3 regions of the Streptomyces sp. NPDC088762 genome follow, and region 2 is predicted to be linked to each of the others. Evidence: riboswitches for the same ligand, from Rfam matches in the RefSeq annotation. Region 2 holds a riboswitch; each other region holds the start of a gene.
The links. A riboswitch is a leader RNA that binds a small molecule or an ion and turns the genes downstream of it on or off. The one in region 2 is predicted to bind thiamine pyrophosphate.
Positions count from the first base shown of each region.

Region 1: another riboswitch for thiamine pyrophosphate. It lies ahead of thiC (phosphomethylpyrimidine synthase ThiC); the one in region 2 lies ahead of ACIP5M_RS29710 (thiamine ABC transporter substrate binding subunit).
Region 3: another riboswitch for thiamine pyrophosphate. It lies ahead of thiO (glycine oxidase ThiO); the one in region 2 lies ahead of ACIP5M_RS29710 (thiamine ABC transporter substrate binding subunit).

Region 1 covers NZ_JBIVKT010000001.1:483,688-488,224, forward strand. The annotation lists gene thiC (phosphomethylpyrimidine synthase ThiC) at 1-1,560, opposite strand, end outside; TPP riboswitch at 1,555-1,698, opposite strand; gene ACIP5M_RS02265 (YibE/F family protein) at 1,774-3,162, shown strand; gene ACIP5M_RS02270 (SsgA family sporulation/cell division regulator) at 3,195-3,644, opposite strand; gene ACIP5M_RS02275 (IclR family transcriptional regulator) at 3,741-4,478, opposite strand.
Region 2 covers NZ_JBIVKT010000017.1:91,232-95,768, forward strand. The annotation lists gene ACIP5M_RS29700 (ABC transporter ATP-binding protein) at 1-82, opposite strand, end outside; gene ACIP5M_RS29705 (ABC transporter permease) at 82-1,698, opposite strand; gene ACIP5M_RS29710 (thiamine ABC transporter substrate binding subunit) at 1,824-2,921, opposite strand; TPP riboswitch at 3,007-3,116, opposite strand; gene rlmN (23S rRNA (adenine(2503)-C(2))-methyltransferase RlmN) at 3,175-4,290, opposite strand; gene ACIP5M_RS29720 (phosphatidate cytidylyltransferase) at 4,424-4,537, opposite strand, start outside.
Region 3 covers NZ_JBIVKT010000020.1:22,169-26,705, reverse strand. The annotation lists gene metF (methylenetetrahydrofolate reductase [NAD(P)H]) at 1-85, opposite strand, end outside; gene thiE (thiamine phosphate synthase) at 188-829, opposite strand; gene ACIP5M_RS31705 (Rv2175c family DNA-binding protein) at 906-1,271, opposite strand; gene ACIP5M_RS31700 (NAD(P)/FAD-dependent oxidoreductase) at 1,351-2,574, opposite strand; TPP riboswitch at 2,655-2,767, shown strand; gene thiO (glycine oxidase ThiO) at 2,765-3,946, shown strand; gene thiS (sulfur carrier protein ThiS) at 3,943-4,161, shown strand; gene ACIP5M_RS31685 (thiazole synthase) at 4,167-4,537, shown strand, end outside.

The DNA of each region.
Region 1 (4,537 bases), on a different contig from region 2:
CGGGTCGAGGGCCAGGTTGAACTGGTCCTCCCAGCGGAACTCGAACCGCGCGTCCGACAGCGCGTCGTCCCACTCCTGGGCGCCGGGGTGCCCCTTGGCCAGGTCGGCGGCGTGCGCCGCGATCTTGTAGGTGATGACGCCGGTCTTCACGTCGTCCCGGTTGGGCAGGCCCAGGTGCTCCTTGGGCGTGACGTAGCAGAGCATCGCGGTGCCCCACCAGGCGATCATCGCGGCGCCGATGCCCGAGGTGATGTGGTCGTAGGCGGGCGCGACGTCCGTGGTCAGCGGGCCCAGCGTGTAGAACGGCGCCTCCTCGCAGATCTCCTGCTGGAGGTCGATGTTCTCCTTGATCTTGTGCATCGGGACGTGGCCCGGACCCTCGATCATGGTCTGGACGTTGTGGCGCTTGGCGATCGTGTTCAGCTCGCCCAGCGTCTTGAGCTCCGCGAACTGCGCCGCGTCGTTGGCGTCGGCGATGGAACCGGGGCGCAGGCCGTCGCCCAGCGAGTACGTGACGTCGTACGTCGCGAGGATGTCGCAGAGCTCCTCGAAGTTCGTGTAGAGGAAGTTCTCCTTGTGGTGCGCGAGGCACCACGCGGCCATGATCGAGCCGCCGCGGGAGACGATGCCCGTCTTGCGGCGGGCGGTCAGCGGCACGTACGGCAGCAGCACGCCGGCGTGGACCGTCATGTAGTCGACGCCCTGCTCGGCCTGCTCGATGACCGTGTCCTTGTAGATCTCCCAGGTCAGGTCCTCGGCGCGGCCGTCGACCTTCTCCAGCGCCTGGTAGAGCGGGACGGTGCCGATCGGGACGGGGGAGTTGCGCAGCACCCACTCGCGGGTGGTGTGGATGTTGCGGCCGGTCGAGAGGTCCATGACCGTGTCGGCGCCCCACTTGGTCGCCCAGGTCATCTTGTCGACCTCCTCCTCGATGGAGGAGGTGACGGCGGAGTTGCCGATGTTGGCGTTGACCTTCACCAGGAACCGCTTGCCGATGATCATCGGCTCGATCTCGGGGTGGTTCACGTTGGCCGGCAGTACGGCGCGACCTGCGGCGATCTCCTCGCGGACGACCTCCGGGGAGACGTTCTCGCGGATCGCGACGTACTCCATCTCCGGGGTGATCTCGCCCCGGCGGGCGTACGCGAGCTGCGTGACGGCGGCGCCGTCACGGCCCCGGCGGGGCTGGCGGGGGCGGCCCGGGAAGACCGCGTCGAGGTTCTTGAGACCGCCGCGCGGCGAGGTGTGCTTGATGCCGTCGTCCTCGGGGCGCACGGGACGGCCCGCGTACTCCTCGGTGTCGCCGCGGCCGATGATCCAGTTCTCGCGCAGCGGCGCGAGGCCCCGGCGGACGTCGGTCTCGATCTGCGGATCGGTGTACGGCCCGGACGTGTCGTAGAGCGTCACGTCCTTGCCGTTGGTGAGGTGGACCTGGCGGACCGGCACCCGGATGTCGGGGCGGGAGCCCGCCACGTACCCCTTGTGCCAGCCCGGCTGGCGCTCGGTCTGGCCGTCGGCGTTCTGGCTGACGGCAGGCGTGCGTGCGTCCTGAATGGTCATGAGACCTGATCTCCCTACGCCGGCATTACCCGGTAACAGGTTCGGCGGTCGACGCAGCCTCTTCCCGTACGCATTACTTGCGCGTACGGTGATCAGCGCCCTCTCAGCCCGGTGCTCCGAGCTCCCGCGTTGTGCAAAGGTGCCCCCACGCTAGCGTCATTTATGGCGTGCTGAACAGTGGGCCCCCTCATCTCTTGCGATGATCTGCCGGTGATGTCCTCGCCGCAGCCCCCCAACGACCCCCATGTCCCCGGTGAACCCACCGGCCCCACGGGCCACGAGCACGCAGGCCACGGTCACGCCTCCGGCCATTCCCACGGTCACAGCCATGGCCACGGCCCCGCGGCCCCCGTCTCCCAGCACCTGCGCAAGGTCATCGCGGCCGTACTGATCCCCTTCGCCGCCGCCGTGTTCATCGGCATGGCGGTGCTCTGGCCGGGCGGCGCCCCGGCCCACGAGCGCACGGGCGTGGGCTTCGACCGGCAGACGCAGCAGGGCACGGTCACCTCACTGGAGCGTGTCGACTGCAAATCGGTGAACGCCTCACAGGTACCGCCCACCGGCGACACGTCCACCCCCGAGGGCCGCGAGGCCCAGGCCGCACAGACCGGCGAGTGCAAGAAGGCCACCGTCGAGGTGGGCACCGGGCCGGACAAGGGCCGCACGTTCGTGGAGATCGTCCAGCCGGGCGCACCACGGCAGTTGGCGAAGGGTCAGGAGGTGGTGGTCGCGTACGCGCCGGACGCCCCCCGGGACCTCCAGTACTCGGTGATCGACGTGAACCGCAAGTTCCCGATGGCCCTGCTGGCCGGCATCTTCGCGGTCGCGGTCGTCGTCGTCGGCCGGATGCGGGGCCTGTTCGCGCTGATCGCGCTGATCGTCAGCTTCGGCGTACTGACCCTCTTCATCCTCCCGGCCATCCTCCAGGGTTCGAACCCGCTGGTCGTCGCGGTCGTCGGCGCGAGCGCCATCATGCTGATCGCCCTGTACATGTGCCATGGCCTGACCGCACGTACCTCGGTCGCCGTCCTCGGCACGCTCGTCTCGCTGCTGCTGATCGGGCTGCTGGGCTCGCTGTTCATCGACTGGGCGTTCCTCAGCGGCAACACCGACGACAACACCGGACTGATCCACGGGCTCTACCCGGACATCGACATGAGCGGTTTGCTGCTCGCGGGTGTGATCATCGGATCGCTGGGCGTACTCGACGACGTGACGGTCACCCAGACCTCGGCGGTCTGGGAACTTCACCAGGCCGACCCCTCCATGGGGCCTCGGCACCTGTACAGGGCGGCCATCCGGATCGGCCGCGACCACATCGCATCGGTGGTCAACACCCTGGTGCTGGCCTACGCGGGTGCGGCGCTGCCCCTGCTCCTGCTGTTCTCGATCGCGAACAGCAGTATGGGTTCGGTGGCCAACAGCGAGCTGGTGGCGGAGGAGATCGTACGGACGCTCGTGGGCTCGATCGGACTGGTCGCCTCGGTGCCGGTGACGACGGCACTGGCCGCCCTGGTCGTCTCAGCCGACCGGCCGGGATCCCCGGCCGCGGCTCCGGCCTCGGGACCGGTCCGCGGCCGGGGCCGGCGGCGCAAGCGCTGAGCCGGCGCGATGACGCGGTGGTGCCGCGGTGCTCAGCCCGCGTTCCGCTCGTTCTGCTGCGAGTCGGCCAGGATCTTGCCGAGCGCGTCGTCGAGGTTCCCCTCGAAGTCACCCAGGTTGCGCTCCTGACCGAGCGGAACGAGCCGGTCGGTCCGGTCGAGGAACGCGACGAGCGGCGCCGCGCCGGCGCGGAACAGGGCCCGGTCGCCACCGACCTGGAGACGGATGTGGACATCGGACAGCTCCTCGGGATCGGTGGGCGCGATGTGCACATCACCATCACCGCACGGCTTGTTGATGCCGTCGAGGAGGAGTTCCCGGCCGAACGCCCAGGTCACGGGCGCGTCTCCGGGAAGGTGGAAGGTAAGGCGGACTGCGTAGGGGTCACGAGCGTCGTACCGGAGTTCCACCGGGATCCGGAACGAGAGCTCCTCGGAAACGAGGAAGCTCATCATGACCTCTGCCTGTACCGACTCGCGCATTGCCTACCCCGCTGTAGTGGAAGTGGCCAGGAATGGTCCCCCGAGGCCTCTTGACAAGAGTGGTGGAAGCGCTAGCAGATCACAAGGAGTGAGTTTTCAGATACTGATAGAGAAGGAGAGGGTGCTCAACAGCGCGCCTACTTCACTCCGTAGTCGGTCGACCACACACAGCAATCGATTTTCCTGGTGCACGGGAAGCGAAATCGCCATGGTTGCGGCGGTATCGCCCGCTGTAATGGGGATCGCGGCGCAAACTGTGCCGAGGGCATATTCCTGGCGTTCGGTTACAGGCTGCATTCGCTCGAGGGATCCGATCCGTTCTTCCAGGGACCGCAGATCCCGCACGGTATGAGCGGTGATGGCCTCGACCGGATGCCGGTCGTAGTGGTCCCTGCGGGCCTTGGCGTCGAGTTGTCCCAGCAGGCACTGACCGATGGCGTGCGCGTGCCCGGTCTCCCTGAAGTCCGCCCATTCCTCGCAGGCTGGGTGGGCAGGGGTGTCCGAGACGCCCACGAGCTCGATTTCACCCTCGCGGTAGACCGCGAAGTAGACGGGGGCCCCGACCGCGTCACGGAAGTGCGCGAGGGAGTCGAGGATCATGCTGCGACGTTTCTGCTGGAGCCCGCCGCCTGCGAGCCGCAGGGCTGCGTCGCCCAGCACGAACACGCCGTTCTCCCGGCGCAGGTAGCCCTCGTGGGTCAGGGTGCGGAGCAGGTGGTAGGCGGTGGGGAGCGGCAGCCCCGCCTCTCGCGCCAGCTGTTTCGCCGGGGCTCCCTCGCTGTGGGAGCCCACCGCTTCGAGCAGCCTCAGCGCCCGCTGCACCGAGCCGATCAGAGTCGGCACACCGGCGTTGTGAACCGGAGACAAAGCTCACCCCCAGGCGTGGCGGCGGG
Region 2 (4,537 bases):
CGGCGACCGCCAGGTCCACGGAGTCCACGACCGCGCGCTCACCGAAGCGGACCGACACCCCTTCCAGCTGAAGCAGCGTCATCAGAATTCTCCGGAGGTCTTGTCGGGTCGCAGTCGCTCCAGCGCCAGCAGGGAGACCGCGCACACCAGCATGAGGATCGTGCTCAGGGCCATCGCCTGCCCGTAGTTCAGTTCACCGGCCCGCCCCAGCAGCCGCGCCACGGCCACCGGCAGCGTCGGCTGGTCCGGCCGTGCGATGAAGACGGTGGCGCCGAACTCCCCCAGCGACACCGCGAAGGCGAACCCGGCCGCGATCAGCAGCGCCCGGCGCACCAGCGGCAGGTCCACCTCCCGCCAGGCACGCAGCGGGGAAGCACCGAGCACGGCGGCGGCCTCCCGCAGCCGTACGTCCACGGCCCGCAGCACCGGCAGCATGGTCCGTACGACGAACGGCACACCCACCAGCGCCTGCGCGAGCGGCACCAGGATCCACGAGGTCCGCAGGTCGAGTGGCGGCTCGTCCAGGGTGATCAGGAAGCCGAAGCCCACCGTCACGGCGGAGACGCCGAGCGGGAGCATCAGCAGCGCGTCGAAGCCCCGTACGAAGCGGCCGCCGCGCCGGGTCAGCGCCGCGGCCGCGAGGCCGCCGATGGCCAGGGCGATCGCGGTGGCGGCGAGCGCGTACCGCAGGGAGTTCCAGATCGCCTCCAGCGGCGGCACCAGGAACGTTCCACCTCCCGCGGCCGCGTCCTGCAGGGCCCGGTAGAAGCCGAGGCCGTACCCTCCCGGGGCGTCGAAGGACCGCTCCACCAGCACACCCAGCGGCAGCACGACGAGGAGCGCCACCGTCACGAGCACGGCGGCGAGCAGCAGCCGCTGCGCGGCCCCGCGCGGCCGGTGCGCGGTCCGTCCCGGATCCACCAGCCGCAGCGCGGTCTCCCGTTTGCGTACGGTCCAGGCGTGCACGCCGAGGATCAGTCCGATCGCCGCGAACTGCACCATCGTCAGGACGGCGGCCGTCGGCAGGTCCAGGAGCTGCGCGGTCTGCCGGTAGACCTCCACCTCCAGGGTGGAGTACGAGGGACCGCCGAGGATCACCACGACGCCGAAGGAGCTGAACGTGAAGAGGAAGACCATCAGCGAGGCGGCGGCCACCGCCGGGGCCAGCGCGGGCAGCGTCACGCGCCGCCAGGCGGCGAACCTGCCCGCGCCCAGGACGCGGGCGGCCTCCTCCTGGCGCGGGTCCAGCTGCGCCCAGAGCCCGCCCACCGTCCGTACGACGACGGCGTAGTTGAAGAAGACGTGCGCGAGGAGGATCGCCCACACGGTGGTGTCGAGCCGGACGCCCCACATCTCGTCCAGCAGCCCTCCGCGGCCGACGAGCGCGAGGAAGGCGGTGCCGACCACCACGGTCGGCAGCACGAAGGGCACGGTCACCACGGCCCGCAGCAGCTGCTTGCCGGGGAACTCGAAGCGCGCGAACACGTACGCGCCGGGAAGCGCGATCAGCAGCGTGAGCGCGGTGGAGGCCACCGCCTGCCAGGTGGTGAACCACAGCACGCCGGCGATGTCGGGGCGGGCGACGACCTCGCCGATCCGGCCGAACTGCCAGCCGTCGCCGGTCTTGAGCCCGCGCCCGACGATCGCGGCGACGGGATAGGCGAAGAACAGCCCGAAGAAGGCCAGCGGCACGGCCATCAGCGCGAGCCGCACGGCGGTCGCCCGGCCGCCTTCACCGAGAACGGGACGCGAACCAGGGCCCGGGCCCGGGCCGGAGCCCGGCGCGGCGCCCCCCGGCGCCGCGCCCGGCTCCTTCGTACCGCCTACTTCACGACGATCGAGGTCCATGCCTTGACCCACTGCTCACGGTTCTTGGCGATGGTCTCCGGTGCGACGCTCTCCGGCTTCTCGACCACCACTCCGTGCTTCGTGAACAGCTCCGGCAGGGCGGCGTCCTTCGTCACGGGGTTCACGAACATCTGGAGCGGCATGTCTTCCTGGAACTTCTTGCCGATCAGGAAGTCCACGAGGGCCTTGCCGCCCTCCTCGTTCTTCGCGCCCTTCAGCAGACCGGCGAACTCGATCTGGCGGAAGCAGGTGCCGGTGGCGACGCCCGTGGGGGCCTCGGCCGGCTGGGGGTCGGCGTAGAGCACCTCGACCGGCGGGCTGGAGGCGTAGGAGACGACCAGCGGGCGGTCGCCCTTGGCCTTCTTGCCGCCCGCGGAGCCGGAGAAGCGCTCGTTGTAGGCCTGCTCCCAGCCGTCGACGACCTCGACGCCGTTGGCCTTGAGCTTGCTCCAGTAGTCCTTCCAGCCCTCTTCGCCGTACTTGCCGACGGAGGCGAGCAGGAAGCCGAGGCCGGGCGAGGAGGTCGCGGCGTTCTCGGTGACCAGCAGGTTCTTGTACTCCGGCTTGACCAGGTCGTCCAGCGTCTGCGGCGGGGCGATCTTCTTGTCGGCGAAGTACGCCTTGTCGTAGTTGACGCAGATGTCACCGGAGTCGATCGGGGTGACCCGGTGCTCCTTGTCGAGCACGTACTCGGGCTTCACGCCGGCCAGGCCCTTGGCCTCGTACGGCGTGAAGATGCCGTTGTCGAGGGCGCGCGAGAGGAGGGTGTTGTCGACGCCGAAGAAGACGTCCCCGCGGGGGGAGCCCTTGGTGAGGATCTCCTGGTTCAGGGCGGCGCCCGCGTCCCCGGACTTCAGGACCTTGACGGTGTAGCCGCTCTGCTGCTCGAACTCCTTGAGGACCGCCTCGGTCACGTTGAAGGAGTCGTGGGAGACGAGCGTGACGGTCTTGGACTTCGGGGCGTCGGACGCGCCCGAGGGCTTGTCCTTGGCGTCGCCGCCGCAGGCGCTGAGCGTGGTGACGCCGAGCGCGGCCGCGAGCGCGACGACCGTGATCTTCCTGGTGGTGCTCACTGGTGAATTCCTCCTGGGATGTCCAGGAGAAGACGCGGCCCTGCCCGGCGCTCTGTGGGAGCGGACGCCGGGCAGGGCGCAACAGCTTGAGTGATGACCGAACTTCCTACCCCGAATGACCGGGGCGAGGTTCAGAGGGTCTGCGGATGACGGTTACCGCACTCTCAGCGCTGTGGCGCTCCCCTGTCGGAATATGAAATTGGTTCGGCCACAGGGTACCCCGTGGCCGAATGTGGACGGTCAGGCCCGGAACCTACCGTTCCGATGCGGCCAGCTGCCCGCACGCGCCGTCGATCTCCTGGCCGCGCGTGTCCCGTACGGTCACGGGCACGCCGTGCCGGGCGATGGCCTCCACGAAGGCCCTCTCGTCCTCGGGGCGCGAGGCGGTCCACTTGGAGCCCGGCGTCGGGTTCAGCGGGATCAGGTTGACGTGGACACGCTTGCCCTTGAGCAGGCGGCCCAGGAGGTCCCCGCGCCAGGCCTGGTCGTTGATGTCGCGGATCAGGGCGTACTCGATGGAGATACGGCGGCCGGACTTCTCCGCGTACTCCCAGGCCGCGTCGAGCACCTCGCGGACGTTCCAGCGGGTGTTCACGGGGACGAGGGTGTCGCGCAGCTCGTCGTCGGGGGCGTGCAGCGAGACCGCGAGGCGGCACTTGAAGCCCTCGTCGGCGAAGCGCAGCATGGCCGGGACCAGGCCGACGGTGGAGACGGTGATGCCGCGCTGCGACAGGCCCAGGCCGTCGGGCTCGGGGTCCGTGAGGCGGCGGATGGCGCCGACCACGCGGTTGTAGTTGGCCAGGGGCTCGCCCATGCCCATGAAGACGATGTTCGACAGGCGGGCCGGGCCGCCGGGGACCTCGCCGTCGCGCAGGGCGCGCATGCCGTCGACGATCTGGTGCACGATCTCGGCGGTGGACAGGTTGCGGTCGAGGCCCGCCTGGCCGGTGGCGCAGAACGGGCAGTTCATGCCGCAGCCTGCCTGCGAGGAGATGCACATGGTGACCCGGTCGGGGTAGCGCATCAGCACGGACTCGACGAGCGTGCCGTCGTGCAGCTTCCACAGGGTCTTGCGGGTGGTGTCGTCGTCGCACGAGATGTGCCGGACGACGTTCATCAGCTCCGGCAGCAGCTCCTGCTGGAGCTTCTCCCGGGAGCCCGCCGGGATGTCGGTCCACTCGGCCGGGTCGTGCGCGTACCGCGCGAAGTAGTGCTGCGAGAGCTGCTTGGCCCGGAACGGCTTCTCGCCGATCGCGGCGACCGCCTCACGGCGCTCGGCCGGGGTCATGTCGGCGAGGTGCCGGGGCGGCTTCTTCGCTCCGCGGGGCGCGACGAAGGTGAGCTCACCCGGAACGGGACGGGGGGCCATGCGGTACTCCTCAGTGCGACGAGGTGGGGGACACCCCGCGCGTGCAGGGCCGGGTCCGCGGCGTGGCCGCAAGACGGAAAGGGCGCGTCACGCAATCGCGACGCGCCCTCCAGGATAACCCGGCCCAAACGGGTCAGCCGGTGCCGACGAAGGCCGCCAGCAGCAGCCAGACCACCGGGGCGGTCGGCAGCAGCGAGTCGAGCCGGTCCATGATGCCCCCGTGTCCGGGGAGCAGGGTGCCCATGTC
Region 3 (4,537 bases), on a different contig from region 2:
CGAAGGAGTACGAGCGCCCGGACGCGAGGAGGTCGCGGACCGTGTGTGCGCGGTCCGTCCAGGTGGAAGAGGTGCCATGGGCCATACGGGCAGGTTAGACGGGGCTCGGCGGGGGTCGAAGCTGTGTCCATGTTTTGGACACGGTTTTGGACACCCGGCGGGCCGCCCGGGGTTCCTCGCGACGGTCCTACCGGGCGAGGCGGTCGCGGACGCGCTTGGCCAGGTCGGCGGCGGCCGCTCCCGGGTCGGAGGCCTCGGTGAGGGCGCGGACGACGACCACCCGGGTGGCTCCGGCGTCCAGCACCTCGTCCAGGTTCGTCGCGTCGATGCCGCCGATGGCGAACCAGGGCCGGTCCTGCTCCAGCGAGGCCGCGTACCGGACGAGCCCGAGTCCGGGGGCGTAGCGGCCGGGCTTGGTGGGGGTGGGCCAGCAGGGGCCGGTGCAGAAGTAGTCCACGCCCGGCTCGGCGACGGCCGCGTCGACCTCGGCCTCGGCGTGGCAGGAACGGCCGATCAGCACCTGCTCGCCCAGGATGGCGCGGGCGGCGGGGACGGGTATGTCGCCCTGCCCGAGGTGCAGCACGTCGGAGCCGATGGCGTGGGCGACGTCGGCGCGGTCGTTCACGGCGAGGAGCTTGCCGTGGCGGCGCGCGGCCTCGGCGAAGACCTGGAGGTGTTCGAGCTCTTCGCCCGCCTCCATGCCCTTGTCGCGGAGCTGGATGATGTCCACTCCGCCGGCCAGGACGGCGTCCAGGAATTCGGGGAGGTCATCCTGCTTCTTGCGGGCGTCCGTGCACAGGTAGAGCCGGGCGTCGGACAGCTGCTGCATGGGTGTTCCCCCCGTGGTGGAGGCGGTGTACGGGCCCGCGGGCCCGTACACCGCGGTGGAGCGGATGCGGATCAGGTCACAGGGCGAGCGCCTGGGCGCGGCGCTTGACCTCCGTGCCGCGATTCTCGCTCAGGGCCTGCGCGGGCGTGCCGGGCAGGGTCGGGTCGGCCGTGAAGAGCCACTCCAGGATCTCCTCGTCGGAGAAGCCGTCGTCGCGCAGCACGGTCAGCAGACCGACGAGGCCCTTGACGACCTTGTCGCCGTCGATGAAGGGAGCGGGCACCTGGAGGGAACGGTTCTCGCCCCGGCGTACGGCGATCAGCTGCCCTTCCTTGACCATCTGGCGGACCCGGGTCACCTCGACGCCGAGCATCTCCGCGATGTCGGGGAGGTACAGCCAGGAGGGGACGAGGGCATCGATCTTTGCGTCAATCTCGGTCACGGACACAAGCCTGCCATCTCGGACCGGCCCCCGGTACCGGAGCGGCCCCGTACGGGTCGCTCCGGCCGCTCCGGCGCGCCTAGGCGGTGGCCGACTTCAGGGCCACCGCCGGGTCGGCGACCTTGGCGGGGTCCACCGGTTCGCCCGTCTCGATGAGCCTGCGGCCCTGCGCCACGTCGCGGGGGCGGCCCACGGCCAGGACGGCGACCAGGGCGCCGTCGCGCAGCCAGCACACCGACCAGGTGCGCTCGGCGGCCGGGTTGCCGCGCCAGATCGTGGTGTCGGCCCCGCCGTGGTGGCCGGCGTACTGCACGAAGCGGCCGAACTGCTCCGACCAGAAGTACGGCACCGGGTCGTAGGCCTTGGCCGGCTCGCCGGACAGGATGTTCGCGGCGACCGTGCGCGGACCCTGGAGCGCGTTGTCCCAGTGGTGCACGAGCAGCCGCTTCCCGTACCGGCCGGAGGGGAAGGAGGCGCAGTCGCCGACCGCGTACACCCCCGGCAGCGAGGTGCGCAGGTACTCGTCGGCGACGACCGCGCCGTCGGGGCCCAGCTCCACCCCGGTGCCGGCCAGCCAGCCGGTGGCGGGGCGGGCGCCGATGCCGACGACCACGGCGCCGGCCGGCAGGGTGCGCCCGTCGGCCAGCAGGACCCGGCCCTCCTCGATTCCGGCGACCTTGGCGCCGGTGATCAGCTCGGCGCCGGTCTCGGCGTACCAGCTCGCCATGGGCTCGGCGACCTCCGCGGGCAGCGCGCCGGCGAGGACCCGGTCCGCGGCCTCGACGACGGTCACCTCGCAGCCCGCCTCGCGGGCCGCGGTGGCGAACTCCGCGCCGATCCAGCCCGCCCCGACGACCACCGTCGAGGGGGCCTGTTCCAGCACCGGGCGCAGCCGCGCCGCGTCGTCGAGGGTGCGCAGGAGGTGGACGCCCGGGACGCCGCCGGTGCCGGGCAGGGTCAGCGGTTCGGCGCCGGTGGCCAGCACGAGGATCCCGTACGGGACCGGGCCCGCCTCGGTGTCCAGCTCCTGGTCGGCGGCGCGCAGTCCGGTGACCTCCGTACCGAGTCTGAGCTCGATGCCGAGGCCTTCGAAGTCCACGTCGAACGCCGAGTCCTCGGCCTTTCCGAGCAGCACCGCCTTGGACAGCGGGGGCCGGTCGTAGGGCTGGTGGGGCTCGGCTCCCAGCAGGGTCACCGGACCGGTGAAGCCCTGCTCGCGCAGGGCGACCGCGGTCTGCACGCCGGCCATTCCGGCGCCGACGATCACCACGCCGCTGTCTGTCTTTTCCGTCTGCATGATCATCCGCACACCCTAATCATCTGACGCTCCGTCAGGAAGAGGTGCCCCTTACCCACCGTCCGCGGCAGGGTTAGTCTGGCCACCGTACCTATCGCGGGAGTCCGGGCGCACCGGGCTGAGAGGGAGGCTGGCCGGCCTCCGACCGTACGAACCTGATCCGGGTCATGCCGGCGAAGGGAGGGGCTGGACGCCCATGCACTCATCTCGGAAGGGATCCGGAACGGGATCCGACGTCCTCGTCATCGGGGGCGGCATCATCGGCCTGGTCACGGCCTGGCGGGCGGCCCGGCGCGGCCTGCGCACCATCCTCGCCGACCCGGCGCCCGGCGGCGGGGCCGCCCAGGTCGCGGCGGGCATGCTGGCCGCCGTCACCGAACTCCACTACGGCGAGGAGACCCTGCTGGGCCTCAACCTCGCCTCCGCCGCCCGCTACCCCGAGTTCGCCGCCGAGCTCGCCGACGCGAGCGGCGGCATGGACATCGGCTACCGCGCCTGCGGCACCCTCGCCGTCGCCCTCGACGCCGACGACCGGCTCCACCTGCGCGAGCTGCACGCCCTCCAGCGCCGCTGCGGCCTGGAGTCCGAGTGGCTCACCGGCCGCGAGTGCCGCCGCCTGGAGCCGATGCTGGCCCCGGGCGTACGCGGCGGGCTGCGCGTGGACGGCGACCACCAGGTCGACCCCCGCCGGCTCGCCGCCGCCCTGCTGGCCGCCTGCGAGGGCGCCGGGGTGAGCATCCACCGGGCCGCCGCGCAGAAGCTGCTGGTCACCGCGGACCGGGCGGCCGGGGCGGTCCTCGGCGACGGTACGGAGCTGCGCGCGGACCAGGTGGTCCTGGCCGCGGGCTCCCTCAGCGGCCGGCTGACGGGCGTACCGCCGGAGGTCGTGGCCCCCGTACGGCCGGTGAAGGGCCAGGTCCTGCGCCTGTCCGTACCGGCGGCGTACGCGCCGTTCCTGTCGCGGACGGTACGGGCGGTCGTGCGCGGCAGCCACGTCTACCTGGTGCCGCGCGAGAACGGCGAACTCGTCATCGGCGCCACCAGCGAGGAACTGGGCTGGGACACCACCGTCACGGCGGGCGGGGTCTACGAACTCCTGCGCGACGCCCACGAGCTGGTGCCCGGCATCACCGAACTCCCCCTCACCGAAACCCGGGCGGGACTGCGGCCAGGCTCCCCCGACAACGCCCCGCTGCTGGGCCCCACCGACCTGCCGGGCCTGCACCTGGCCACCGGGCACTACCGCAACGGGGTCCTGCTGACCCCGCTCACCGGCGATGTGATGGCCGAGCTGCTGACCACCGGCGAACTGCCGGACGTCGCCCGCCCCTTCACGCCGCGCCGCTTCTCCGCCGCACGACAGGAGTCGTACGCATGACCCTCCCCGTCTCCTTCTCCGTCTCCGTCAACGGCGAGCCGCGCGAGGTCGCGCCCGGCACCACGCTCGACGCGGTGGTCGCCACCCTGACCACGGCGCCCTCCGGCGTGGCCGCGGCGCTCAACGAGACCGTCGTCCCGCGCGGGCAGTGGCCGGCCACCCCGGTGGGCGAGGGCGACCGGGTCGAGGTCCTCACCGCGGTCCAGGGAGGCTGAGCGACATGGCCGACGACCTCTTCACCCTCGGCGACCGGACCTTCTCCTCCCGCCTGATCATGGGTACCGGCGGGGCCCCGAGCCTGGACGTCCTGGAACGGGCCCTCGTCACCTCCGGCACCGAACTCACCACCGTGGCGATGCGCCGGCTGGACCCCACGGTCCAGGGCTCGGTCCTGTCCGTACTGTCGAAGCTGGACATCGCGGTGCTGCCGAACACGGCGGGCTGCTTCACCGCGGGCGAGGCCGTGCTCACGGCCCGGCTGGCCCGCGAGGCGCTGGGCACCGACTGGATCAAGCTGGAGGTGGTCGCGGACGAGCGGACCCTCCTGCCCGACGGCGTCGAGCTGCTGGACGCCGCCGAAATCCTGGTCGA